3 regions of the Erwinia sp. 2186 genome follow, and region 1 is predicted to be linked to each of the others. Evidence: predicted binding sites of a transcription regulator. Region 1 holds the regulator's gene; each other region holds the start of a gene.
The links. Region 1 encodes sigma-54, which starts transcription at its own class of promoters, with help from an activator protein. Its sites were predicted from a motif close to GTTGGCACANNTTTCGCTNT; they were not measured.

Region 1 (4,403 bases):
CCATGCGCAGAAAATGCATTATGAGCTGGCGAAAGATTTTGTCGAGCTGACCGGTAATGCTTATCTGGAGCAGCTCGACAGCAACGTGAAGGGTGATCGGATAACCTATCTGGTGAAAGATCAGAAAATGCAGGCTTATGGCAGCAGCGGTAAACGCGTGACTACCATCCTGGTTCCTTCCCAGTTGCAGGACAAAGGCACCCAGTCTACCGGCCCAAAAAAGAGTAACTAATCAGCTATGGCTACGTTAATTGCGGAAAACCTGGCGAAGGCTTACAAAGGCCGTCGCGTGGTCGAAGATGTCAGTTTGCAGGTCAAATCCGGTGAGATTGTTGGCCTGTTAGGTCCAAATGGCGCCGGCAAAACCACCACCTTTTATATGGTAGTTGGCATTGTGCCGCGTGATGCGGGTCGTATCATCATTGATGATGAAGACATCAGTATCTTACCGTTGCACGCCCGCGCTCGCCGTGGGATTGGCTACCTGCCGCAGGAAGCGTCGATCTTCCGCCGCCTGAGCGTCTATGACAACCTGATGGCCGTGCTGCAGATCCGCGACGATCTGACCACAGAACAACGCGAAGACCGCGCCAATGAGCTGATGAACGAATTCCACATCGAGCATCTGCGCAACAGCATGGGTCAGGCATTATCCGGTGGCGAACGCCGTCGTGTTGAGATTGCCCGCGCGCTGGCCGCCAATCCAAAGTTCATCCTGCTTGATGAGCCCTTTGCCGGTGTTGACCCGATTTCAGTTATTGATATCAAAAAGATTATCGAACACCTGCGTGACAGCGGCCTTGGCGTGCTGATCACCGACCATAACGTGCGTGAAACGCTGGCGGTATGTGAGCGCGCTTACATCGTCAGCCAGGGGCACTTAATTGCTCATGGAACTCCGGCAGAAATTCTGGAGGATGAACAAGTTAAAAGAGTCTATTTGGGCGAAGAGTTCAGACTCTGATAAGGTGTTAAAACCAGGTAAGATTTTCGAGGAATTAGTATCCTGAATATGAAGCAAGGTTTGCAACTCAGGCTTAGCCAACAGCTTGCCATGACGCCACAACTGCAACAGGCGATCCGTTTGCTGCAGCTCTCTACGCTTGAACTACAGCAGGAAATTCAGCTGGCGCTGGAAAGTAATCCGTTGCTTGAACAAACCGACATTCATGAGGAAGTGGACGTACGCGAATATCAGGAGAAAGAGGCTCTGGATACCAGGGAAGCGCTGGAACAGAAAGACATGCCCGAAGAACTGCCTCTGGATGCGACCTGGGACGAAATTTATACCGCCGGAACGCCGTCAGGCACCGGAACCGATTATCACGACGACGAGCTGCCGGTCTATCAGGGTGAAACCACGCAGACCCTTCAGGATTACCTGATGTGGCAGGTGGAGCTAACCCCGTTTACCGAAACTGACCGGGCGATCGCGACCTCGATCGTCGATGCCGTGGACGACACCGGTTATCTGACCGCCTCGCTGGATGAGATCCTCGACAGCATTGGCAACGATGAATTGACCATGGATGAAGTGGAAGCGGTATTGAAACGCGTCCAGCGCTTCGATCCCGTTGGCGTCTGTGCCCGCGATCTGCGGGATTGCCTGCTGGTCCAGCTTTCCCAGTTCCCGCCTGAGGCCTTGTGCCTGAAAGAGGCAAGGCTGATTGTCAGCGAACATCTGGACTTACTGGCTAATCATGACTTTCGTAGCCTGATGCGCGTGACGCGGCTGAAGGAAGACGTGCTTAAAAACGCCATGCAGGTGATTCAGTCGCTCGATCCGCGTCCGGGTCAGTCGATTAATACTACCGAGCCGGAATATGTCATCCCGGATGTGCTGGTGCGCAAAGCCAGCAATCGCTGGACGGTGGAACTGAACTCAGACAGCGTACCCAGGCTGAAGATTAATCAGCATTACGCTTCACTCGGCGGTTCGACGCGTAACGACAGTGACAGCCAGTTTATCCGCAGCAATTTGCAGGAAGCGAAGTGGCTGATAAAAAGTCTGGAAAGCCGTAACGATACGCTGCTGAAAGTGACGCGCTGCATCGTCGATCAGCAACAGGCGTTTTTTGAACAGGGCGAGGAATTTATGCGCCCCATGGTGTTGGCGGATATCGCCAGTGCCGTGGATATGCATGAATCCACCATTTCGCGCGTGACCACGCAGAAGTATCTGCACAGTCCGCGCGGAATTTTTGAATTGAAGTATTTTTTCTCCAGTCACGTCAACACCGACAGTGGTGGCGAAGCGTCCTCCACGGCGATACGTGCACTGGTGAAAAAATTAATCTCGGCGGAGAATCCCGCCAAACCACTGAGCGACAGCAAGCTCACGACCTTGCTCTCTAATCAAGGGATCATGGTAGCGCGCCGCACTGTCGCAAAGTACCGAGAGTCTTTATCCATCCCGCCCTCAAACCAGCGCAAACAGCTGGTCTGATCGAACAGATAAGGAAGAACGTATGCAACTCAACATTACCGGGCAGAACGTGGAAATCACTGAACCATTGCGTGATTTCGTGACGACCAAATTTGCCAAACTGGAACAGTACTTTGATCGAATTAATCAGGTCTATATTGTACTGAAGGTCGAAAAGGTCACTCAGGTAGCGGATGCGACTTTGCATGTGAATGGCGGTGAGTTGCATGCCACCTCGGAAGGGAAAGATATGTACGCGGCGGTTGACGGCTTGATAGACAAGCTGACGCGCCAGCTCAATAAACATAAAGACAAGCTGAAGCAGCACTAAATTTCACTCAAGCATTGATTATTTCTTCGCCACCCTAATCTTAGGATCAGGCATGACGTAAGATAACCGGCTCGGCTCCCTTTAACCGGGGAGCCGGGCCGTTAATCAATCAGGCAGGCTGAGCAGTCGACCGATGACCCTCTCCCCTCTTCTCAGGTGAAGATGTGTCCCGTAATTTTGCCAGGCAGAAGTGAACACGTAAGTGAAACTATGATGAACAATGAATTAACACTGGAACTGAGCTCGGTACTGAATGTGTCCTGCACCCGCAGCGGCGTCCATTGCCAGAGTAAGAAGCGGGCGCTGGAAATCATCAGCGAGCTGGCGGCTAAACAGCTTAACCTTCCGCACCAGACCATCTTCGAAGCGATTCTGACCCGTGAACGTATGGGCAGTACCGGAATTGGTAATGGTATCGCGATCCCGCATGGCAAGCTGGTAGAAGACACCCTGCGTGCGGTGGGCGTTTTTATCCGCCTCGATCAGCCGATCGCTTTTGATGCCATTGATAATCAACCGGTAGATCTGCTTTTCGCCTTACTGGTACCTGCCGATCAGTGCAAAACGCATTTGCATACGCTGTCGCTGGTTGCCAAACGTCTGGCGGATAAAACCGTATGTCGCCGCCTGCGTGCTGCGCAGACCGATGAAGAGCTTTACGAGATCATGGCTGAGACTCCTGAGGAGAGCCACTGATCATACCGGGCGTGGAAGCCCCGGCTCATTTTAAGCATGTGGGTTATTCTGGCGGCCTTAGCAGCCAGGGCTGAATACCCTCAAACAGGCAAATTCAGGAGAACAAGTCATGGTGCTGATGATTGTCAGCGGTCGATCGGGATCGGGTAAGTCTGTCGCCTTGAGAGCACTGGAAGATATGGGCTTTTACTGCGTGGATAACTTACCCGTGGTTTTACTGCCTGAACTGGCCAATTCTCTGGCCGACCGCAACATGTCTGCTGCGGTCAGCATCGACGTGCGCAATATGCCTGAGTCACCAGAAGTGTTCGAAAAAGCCCTGACCAGCCTGCCAGACAGCTTTTCTCCTCAACTGCTGTTTCTCGATGCCGACCGCAACACGCTGATCCGTCGCTATAGCGATACTCGCCGCCTGCACCCTCTTTCCAGCAAGAATTTATCGCTGGAGAGCGCCATTGACGAAGAGAATGAGCTGCTGGAACCGCTGCGCTCTCGCGCTGACCTGATTGTTGATACCTCCGAGATGTCGGTGCACGAGTTGGCCGAGATGCTGCGGACGCGCTTATTGGGTAAACGCGAGCGTGAGCTGACGATGGTTTTCGAATCCTTCGGCTACAAGCACGGTATTCCTATCGATGCTGACTACGTCTTCGATGTGCGCTTTTTGCCGAATCCCCATTGGGATCCAAAACTGCGTCCGATGACCGGCCTGGATCGCCCGGTAGCGGCGTTTCTCGACCGCCATACGGAAGTACATAACTTCATTTATCAGACCCGAAGCTATCTGGAATTGTGGTTGCCGATGCTGGAAACCAACAACCGCAGCTATCTTACCGTTGCCATCGGTTGTACCGGGGGTAAACACCGTTCCGTCTATATCGCTGAACAGCTGGCTGACTATTTCCGCTCTCGCGGTAAAAATGTCCAGTCCCGTCATCGCACGCTGGAAAA
Region 2 (4,403 bases), 1.8 Mb from region 1:
GGTCAGTCAGACTCCTTTCCTGTTTTCCGATACCATCGCCAACAATATCGCGCTGGGACGGCCAACCGCCAAGCCGGCGGATATTGAGCAGGCGGCCAGGCTGGCGAACGTTCACGACGACATTTTGCGTCTGCCAAAAGGCTATGACACTGAAGTGGGCGAGCGTGGCGTGATGCTTTCCGGTGGACAGAAACAGCGTATTTCAATCGCGCGGGCACTGTTGCTGGATGCTGAGATCCTGATCCTCGATGATGCACTCTCGGCGGTAGATGGTCGTACTGAACATCAAATCCTGCATAACCTCCGGCGCTGGGGGCAGGGAAGAACGGTGATTATCAGCGCGCACCGCTTATCTGCCCTGACCGAAGCCAGCGAAATTCTGGTGATGCAGAAAGGCGCGGTGACCCAGCGTGGAGAGCACGAACAACTCGCCGCTGAACCCGGCTGGTATCAGGATATGTACCGTTATCAGCAGCTGGAAGCGGCACTGGACGAAGAAGAGATCGAAAAGGGAGTGCCACATGGCTAATCTTGCCCACCTCTGGCCGACCCTTAAGCGGTTACTGAAATACGGATCGCCGTGGCGTAAATCGCTCGGCCTGGCGGTATTGCTGCTGTGGATAGCCGCCGCCGCCGAGGTGATGGGGCCCATCCTTATCAGCTACTTTATTGATAATATGGTCGCCAAACATAATATGCCGTTAGCGTTAGTCTCCGGGCTGGCTACCAGTTTTATCCTGCTGCAAATTCTCGCGGCCTCGCTGCATTACTGGCAGGCGCTGCTGTTTAACCAGGCCGCAGTGGGCGTGGTTCAGCAACTGCGGATGGACGTGATGGATGCGGCCTTACGGCAGCCGCTGAGTGCGTTTGATACCCAACCGGTTGGGCAAATCATCTCCCGCGTTACCAATGACACCGAAGTGGTGCGCGATCTGTACGTCACGGTGGTTGCCACCGTCTTACGCAGTGCCGCGCTGATTGGGGCGATGCTGGTGGCGATGTTCAGTCTTGACTGGCGCATGGCGCTGGTGGCGATCACCATCTTCCCGGCCGTGCTGACGGTGATGCTGATTTATCAGCGTTACAGCACGCCGATTGTCCGTCGCATGCGCAGCTATCTGGCTGATATCAATAATGGCTTCAATGAAGTGATTAACGGCATGAGCGTGATCCAGCAGTTCCGCCAGCAGGCGCGCTTTGGTGAGCGTATGGGTGAAGCCAGCCGCTCGCATTATCTGGCGCGTATGGAAACGCTGAAGCTTGATGGTTTCCTGCTGCGTCCGCTGCTCAGCCTGTTCTCTGCCCTGATCCTTTGTGGACTGATGCTGCTGTTTGGCTTCTCGTCTGCGGGCAGCATTGAGGTCGGCGTTCTGTATGCCTTTATCAACTACCTCGGCAGGCTCAATGAACCGCTGATCGAACTCACTACGCAGCAGTCTATGCTGCAGCAGGCGGTGGTGGCAGGAGAGCGCATCTTTGAACTGATCGATGCCCCGCGCCAGGATTACGGCACGGATACCCGGCCACTGACCTCGGGGTCCATCTCGGTCAGGGATCTGACTTTCGCTTACCGCGACGATCGCAATGTGCTGAGCGATATCTGCCTTGACGTCCCGTCGCGTAACTTCGTGGCGCTGGTCGGCCATACCGGCAGCGGTAAAAGCACGCTGGCCAATCTGATGATGGGTTACTACCCGATTCAGCACGGTGAAATTTGTCTGGATGGTCGACCGTTAAGTACGCTCAGCCACAGCGTTTTACGTCAGTCGGTGGCGATGGTTCAACAGGATCCGGTGGTCCTGGCGGATACCTTCTTTGCTAACGTGACCCTGGGGCGCGATATCTCTGAAGAGGCGGTGTGGCAAGCGCTGGAGACGGTGCAGCTGGCTGAACTGGCGCGCGGCCTGTCTGAGGGCATCCATACTCGTCTTGGCGAGCAGGGGAATAACCTTTCCGTCGGGCAAAAGCAGTTGCTGGCGATGGCTCGGGTGCTGGTGGCTTCGCCGCAGATTTTGATCCTCGATGAAGCAACGGCCAATATCGATTCTGGCACTGAACAAGCCATCCAGAAGGCGCTGAAAGCCGTGCGCGAAAAAACCACGCTGGTGGTCATTGCACACCGGCTTTCAACGATTATCGACGCCGATACCATCCTGGTTCTGCACCGTGGTCGTGCTGTCGAACAGGGGAATCATCAGACGCTGCTGGAAAAACAGGGCCGTTACTGGCAAATGTACCAATTGCAGCAGGTCGGCGATGAACTGGAAGCGGGCGAGGCGGTGTAAAGACTGCCGCTTCGCTGCACCAGGAACAGGCGCATAACCGGCCGAATTCCCGCTTTTGCACATAATTAACGCGCGACGCACCGTAATGGTGCGTTTTTTGTTGGCTACATTCTGCTTCACCTCCTTCTGTTTTTCTCTGCTTTGCTCAGCAACACTGAGCCAGACTGACTAATCGTCTGAAAAATGCCAATTTTTAATTTATGGCACAGCCTTTGCTTTAATCAATCCGTGTTGGGCGAAACAACCGTATTCAATATCTGGAGGGGGATCATATGAAGCTGGTTACCGTGGTAATTAAACCGTTTAAGTTGGAAGACGTGCGTGAAGCACTTTCCTCTATCGGTATTCAAGGGCTGACCGTGACCGAAGTGAAAGGCTTTGGTCGCCAGAAAGGGCATGCAGAACTTTATCGCGGTGCAGAATACAGCGTGAACTTCCTGCCAAAAGTAAAAATAGACATTGCGATTGCAGACGACCAGCTGGATGAAGTGGTTGATGTGATCAGCAAGGCTGCCTACACCGGCAAAATCGGTGACGGTAAGATTTTTGTTGCGGAACTGCAGCGAGTTATCCGTATTCGCACTGGCGAAACTGACGAAGCAGCACTGTAATCTCGGGGCTAAGAATGTTGATGGGATGGGATAAAATGAATAAAAAAATTGCTCTGTTCGGCCTCGCCAGTCTGGCTCTGTTACCGTCGCTTGCGATGGCTGCAGCACCGGCAGTGGCTGATAAAGCTGACAACGCCTTTATGATGATCTGCACCGCGCTGGTGCTGTTCATGACGTTGCCGGGTATTGCCCTGTTTTACGGCGGTCTGCTCCGCGCTAAAAACGTGCTTTCCATGATGACTCAGGTCTCTGTGACCTTCGCGATGGTGTGCGTATTGTGGATGCTTTACGGTTATTCACTGGCCTTCAGTGAAGGTAACGCCTTCTTCGGTGGCTTCAGCATGGCGATGTTGAAAAACATCCAGCTGACCTCACTGGTAGGCACCTTCTACCAATATATCCACGTCTCCTTCCAGGCTTCGTTCGCCTGTATCACCGTGGGCCTGATTGTTGGATCGATTGCTGAGCGCGTTCGCTTCTCAGCGGTACTGATCTTCGTTGCTATCTGGCTGACCTTCTCGTATCTGCCTATTGCACACATGGTCTGGTCAGGCGGTTTGCTGGCCCAGGACGGTGCGCTGGACTTCGCAGGCGGTACCGTTGTGCACATTAACGCCGCAGTTGCTGGTCTGGTGGGTGCTTACCTGGTGGGTAAACGTGCTGGTTTCGGCAAAGAAGCCTTTAAGCCTCACAATCTGCCAATGGTCTTTATGGGTACGGCGATTCTGTATGTGGGCTGGTTTGGCTTCAACGCTGGCTCAGCCAGTGCAGCTAACGAAATTGCCGGTCTGGCGTTCCTGAACACCGTTATGGCAACAGCTGGCGCGATGCTGAGCTGGACCTTCGGTGAGTGGGCTCTGCGTGGCAAACCTTCACTGCTGGGCGTCTGCTCTGGTGTGATTGCCGGTCTGGTCGCGATTACTCCTGCCTGTGGTTATGTTGGTGTGGGTGGTGCGCTGATTATCGGCATCGTCGGCGGTCTGGCAGGTCTGTGGGGTGTTACCATCCTGAAGAAATGGCTGCGTGTGGATGACCCATGTGACGTGTTCGGCGTTCACGGCGTCTGCGGCATCGTAGGCTGTATCCTGACCGGCGTCTTCGCCTCTTCTTCACTGGGTGGCGTAGGCTATGCACCTGGCGTGACCATGGGCCATCAGGTCTGGATCCAGATCTTCAGCGTCGGTGTGACCATCGTCTGGACCGGAGTGGTCGCCTTCGTGGCCTTCAAAATTGCTGACATGATTGTGGGTCTGCGTGTTCCGGAAGATCAGGAACGCGAAGGTCTGGACGTCAACAGCCATGGCGAGAATGCTTACAACCAGTAAGCCCGTATCAAGAAAAGCAGTGCGCTAAAAGTAGAATAAAAAAACGGCTCCTTCGGGAGCCGTTCGTTTTTCCGCTCTTCAGGTGACGTTATTTCACTTCGCGCACCCGCATCACGCCTTCCTGAACCGTAGACGCGACCAGCGTACCGTCCTGAGTGTAAAACTCACCACGAACAAAACCA
Region 3 (4,403 bases), 630 kb from region 1:
AGAATTAAGCCTTCAGGCAGACGCTGTGCGGTTAGCGACATAATATGCGCACGGCTGTCGACCACCAAAGTCACTTCACTGTCAGTAAAACCCTGACCTGCATCCAGACTCTCAAGCATGACGTCGATATTTAACGAAAAATATCCCATCAGTTCCGGCAGCGGTAATCCAAATAGCTTGCGGGAGCTTTGCGCTAACAGTTGTTGGGCCGCGGGATTGGCGTAATGCACCACCAGTTCGCTGTCGACCAACAAAATACTGTTAATAAGGGAATTGAGAATCTGCCCAGCATCGGGCAGCGTGCCTGTTGCCATACAGCCTTCTCCTGCACCATTTTAGTGCATTATAGTCCTTAAACCCGAAATTCGTCTTCCCGGACGATGAATTCGTGGTGAAAAAAGCCCATCCGGAGATGGGCTGGAATTTTCCACGGCAACAAATACTGTCTTACCTGTTAAACGCTGTAGTACAGCTCGAACTCAACAGGGTGTGGCGTCATACGAACGCGGTCCATCTCGGCTTTACGCAGTTCGATGTAAGCTTCGATAGCGTCGTCAGTGAACACGCCACCACGGGTCAGGAACTCGCGGTCTTCGTTCAGTGCTGCCAGCGCTTCGTCCAGTGAACCTGCCACTTTAGGGATCTCAGCTTCTTCTTCCGGCGGCAGGTCGTACAGGTTTTTGTCCATCGCATCGCCAGGGTGGATCTTGTTGATGATGCCGTCCAGGCCAGCCATCAGCAGTGCAGCGAAGCACAGGTACGGGTTAGCCGCTGGATCAGGGAAGCGCGCTTCGATACGACGTGCTTTCGGGCTGGCAACCACTGGGATACGGATAGAAGCAGAACGGTTACGGGCAGAGTAAGCCAGCATTACTGGCGCTTCGTAGCCTGGGACCAGACGCTTGTAGGAGTTAGTGGTTGGGTTCGCCAGGGCGTTGATCGCTTTAGCGTGCTTGATAACACCACCGATGTAGAACAGGGCCATTTCAGACAGGCCGCCGTATTTGTCGCCGGCGAACAGGTTGTTACCGTCTTTAGACAGTGACATATGGCAGTGCATACCAGAACCGTTATCACCGAACATAGGTTTCGGCATAAAGGTCGCTGTTTTGCCGTAGGCGTGCGCCACGTTGTGAACAACGTATTTGTAGATCTGAATTTCGTCAGCTTTTTTGGTCATGGTGTTGAAGCGGGTTGCCACTTCGTTCTGACCCGCGGTTGCCACTTCGTGGTGGTGAGCTTCAACAACCAGGCCCATCTGCTCCATGGTCAGACACATCGCAGAACGGATGTCCTGTGAGGAGTCGACAGGTGGAACCGGGAAGTAACCGCCTTTCAGACCTGGACGGTGACCTTTGTTGCCGCCTTCGTAAGCTTTACCGCTGTTCCAGTAAGCTTCGATATCGTCGATAGCAACATGGGAACCGGAGGTGCTGCTGCCGAAACGGATGTCATCGAACAGGAAGAACTCTGGCTCTGGTCCAAACAGAACGGTGTCTGCAATGCCAGAAGAGCGCAGGAAATCTTCAGCGCGCTTTGCGATGGAGCGTGGGTCACGATCGTAGCCCTGCATGGTGCCTGGCTCGAGAATGTCACAACGGATGATCAGCGTAGGATCTTCGAAGAATGGATCCAGCACAGCGGTGGTCGCATCTGGCATCAGAACCATGTCTGATTCGTTAATGCCTTTCCAGCCACCAATAGAGGAGCCGTCAAACATTTTGCCTTCTTCGAAGAAGTCAGCGTTAACCTGATGAGCAGGAATGGTGACGTGCTGTTCTTTACCTTTGGTATCGGTAAAACGCAGGTCAACGAATTTGACTTCGTGCTCGTTCATCATCGACAGAACGTGTTCAGCGGACATACTTAACTCTCCTGGATTTTGTCATTGTCGTCGTGGTTAGCGATCTCAAGGTGGACTTTGCTTATCTCGCATTGTCATCCGATAATAAAGATCTCTCACACGCTATCAACCGTTGTGAAAAACTGCATTCTTCGCTTGAGTGTATAAAGCGAAATCTATGCCAACTTTATTATTTACCTGAAAAAGCGCTATGATGCGCCCTCTCGTGATACGGGACCTGCACCATGATGGAAGTCGCGCACCATTTTGGTGCTATTGAGTGCTGAGTGAGCACTATTCTGGTGCATTTTTTCGATGGAGTGCGATTCTTGCACTGTTTAAGGTGTAAAAAGCAATCCTGACAGTTATCTTTAATTGAAATTTGTGATCCTGTTCAGTCCTTCGATTAATCCGTGTACAATAGCGCGCTATTTCTAATGCCTGAGGCAAAGCTGTGATCGAAAATTTGCGTAACATCGCCATTATTGCCCACGTTGACCATGGTAAAACTACCCTGGTCGATAAGTTGCTGCAGCAATCCGGGACCTTTGACGCCCGTACTGAAGCCACCGAACGCGTAATGGACTCCAACGATTTGGAGAAAGAGCGTGGGATTACCATCCTCGCAAAAAACACCGCCATTAATTGGAATGACTACCGCATCAACATCGTGGATACCCCAGGACACGCCGACTTCGGCGGTGAGGTTGAGCGTGTGATGTCAATGGTTGACTCGGTGCTGCTGGTTGTGGATGCAATGGATGGCCCAATGCCGCAAACCCGCTTCGTGACCAAAAAAGCGTTTGCTAATGGTCTGAAGCCGATCGTTGTTATCAACAAAGTTGACCGTCCTGGTGCGCGTCCGGATTGGGTTGTTGACCAGGTATTTGACCTGTTCGTAAACCTCGATGCGACTGACGAGCAGCTCGACTTCCCGGTAATCTATGCATCAGCGCTGAACGGTATCGCTGGTCTGGATCACAACGATATGGCTGAGGATATGACTCCGCTGTATCAGGCCATCGTGGATCACGTTTCTCCTCCGCAGGTTGAGGCAGAAGCGCCATTCCAGATGCAGATTTCCCAGCTGGACTACAACAACTACGTTGGTGTTATCGGCATCGGCCGCATCAAACGCGGTAAAGTTAAGCCAAACCAGCAGGTTACTATCGTAGATAGCGAAGGCAAAACCCGTAACGGTAAAGTCGGTAAAGTCCTGACCCACATGGGTCTGGAGCGTATCGAAGCGGTTGAAGCTGAAGCGGGCGATATCATCGCTATCACCGGTCTGGGCGAGCTGAACATCTCCGACACCATCTGTGATCCACAGGCTGTTGAAGCGCTGCCAGCACTGAGCGTTGATGAACCAACCGTAACCATGTACTTCAACGTAAACACCTCTCCGTTCTGTGGTAAAGAAGGTAAGTATGTGACTTCACGTCAGATCCTTGACCGTCTGAACAAAGAACTGGTGCACAACGTTGCGCTGCGTGTTGAAGAAACCGAAGATTCTGACGCCTTCCGCGTGTCAGGTCGTGGTGAGCTTCACCTGTCCGTTCTGATTGAAAACATGCGTCGTGAAGGCTTCGAAATCGCCGTTTCACGTCCTAAAGTTATCAACCGTAAAATCGATGGCCGCATGCAAGAGCCGTTCGAGAACGTGACGCTGGATATCGAAGAACAGCACCAGGGTTCTGTAATGCAGGCAATGGGCGAGCGTAAGGGTGATGTTAAAGACATGATCCCTGATGGCAAAGGCCGTATTCGTCTGGATTACCTGATCCCGGCGCGTGGACTGATCGGTTTCCGTACCGAATTCATGACCATGACGTCTGGTACCGGTCTGCTGTACTCCACCTTCAGCCACTACGATGATGTTCGTCAGGGTGAAATCGGCCAGCGCCAGAACGGCGTGCTGATCTCTAACGGCCAGGGTAAAGCGGTAGCATTCGCCCTGTTCAGCCTGCAGGATCGCGGTAAGCTGTTCCTCGGCCACGGTGCTGAAGTGTATGAAGGCCAGGTTATCGGTATTCACTCACGTTCAAACGACCTGACCGTGAACTGCCTGACCGGTAAGAAACTGACCAACATGCGTGCTTCGGGTACTGATGAAGCAACCACGCTGGTTCCGGCAATCAAGATGTCTCTGGAGCAGGCTCTGGAATTCATCGATGATGACGAACTGGTTGAAGTTACGCCAACGTCCGTACGTATTCGTAAACGTCACCTGACGGAAAACGACCGTAAACGCGCAAGCCGTGGTCCTAAAGAGTCTTAATCCTCTTTAAGCACTGCACTCTCAAGGCCGGAGCTCTCCGGCCTTGATTCTTCTCCCTGATTTTCCCCCTCTCCTGTTCAGTCTCCCGATTTACCGCTAGAGTGAATATCTCACCGGCACAAAAGGAGATGACCATGCTGTATATCTTTGATTTAGGTAACGTCATTGTTGATATTGATTTCAACCGGGTTCTTGGCGTCTGGAGCGATCTGGGGCGCGTACCGCTGTCTACATTGCAAAGCCGTTTCCAGATGGATGCGTCTTTCGAACAGCACGAACGAG

Region 2: the regulator sigma-54 is predicted to act here: its motif matches at 2,485-2,504, upstream of glnK (P-II family nitrogen regulator).
Region 3: the regulator sigma-54 is predicted to act here: its motif matches at 2,010-2,029, upstream of glnA (glutamate--ammonia ligase).

Annotation. Positions count from the first base shown of each region.
Region 1 covers NZ_CM173824.1:546,807-551,209, reverse strand. Annotated here, with positions in the region: gene lptA (lipopolysaccharide ABC transporter substrate-binding protein LptA) at 1-232, shown strand, start outside; gene lptB (LPS export ABC transporter ATP-binding protein) at 239-964, shown strand; gene rpoN (RNA polymerase factor sigma-54) at 1,013-2,446, shown strand; gene hpf (ribosome hibernation promoting factor) at 2,469-2,756, shown strand; gene ptsN (PTS IIA-like nitrogen regulatory protein PtsN) at 2,970-3,452, shown strand; gene rapZ (RNase adapter RapZ) at 3,562-4,403, shown strand, end outside.
Region 2 covers NZ_CM173824.1:3,667,626-3,672,028, reverse strand. Annotated here, with positions in the region: gene ACXKZG_RS17180 (SmdA family multidrug ABC transporter permease/ATP-binding protein) at 1-529, shown strand, start outside; gene ACXKZG_RS17175 (SmdB family multidrug efflux ABC transporter permease/ATP-binding protein) at 522-2,285, shown strand; gene glnK (P-II family nitrogen regulator) at 2,558-2,896, shown strand; gene amtB (ammonium transporter AmtB) at 2,917-4,221, shown strand; gene tesB (acyl-CoA thioesterase II) at 4,310-4,403, opposite strand, start outside.
Region 3 covers NZ_CM173824.1:4,833,983-4,838,385, reverse strand. Annotated here, with positions in the region: gene glnL (nitrogen regulation protein NR(II)) at 1-314, opposite strand, end outside; gene glnA (glutamate--ammonia ligase) at 455-1,864, opposite strand; gene typA (ribosome-dependent GTPase TypA) at 2,298-4,121, shown strand; gene yihX (glucose-1-phosphatase) at 4,256-4,403, shown strand, end outside.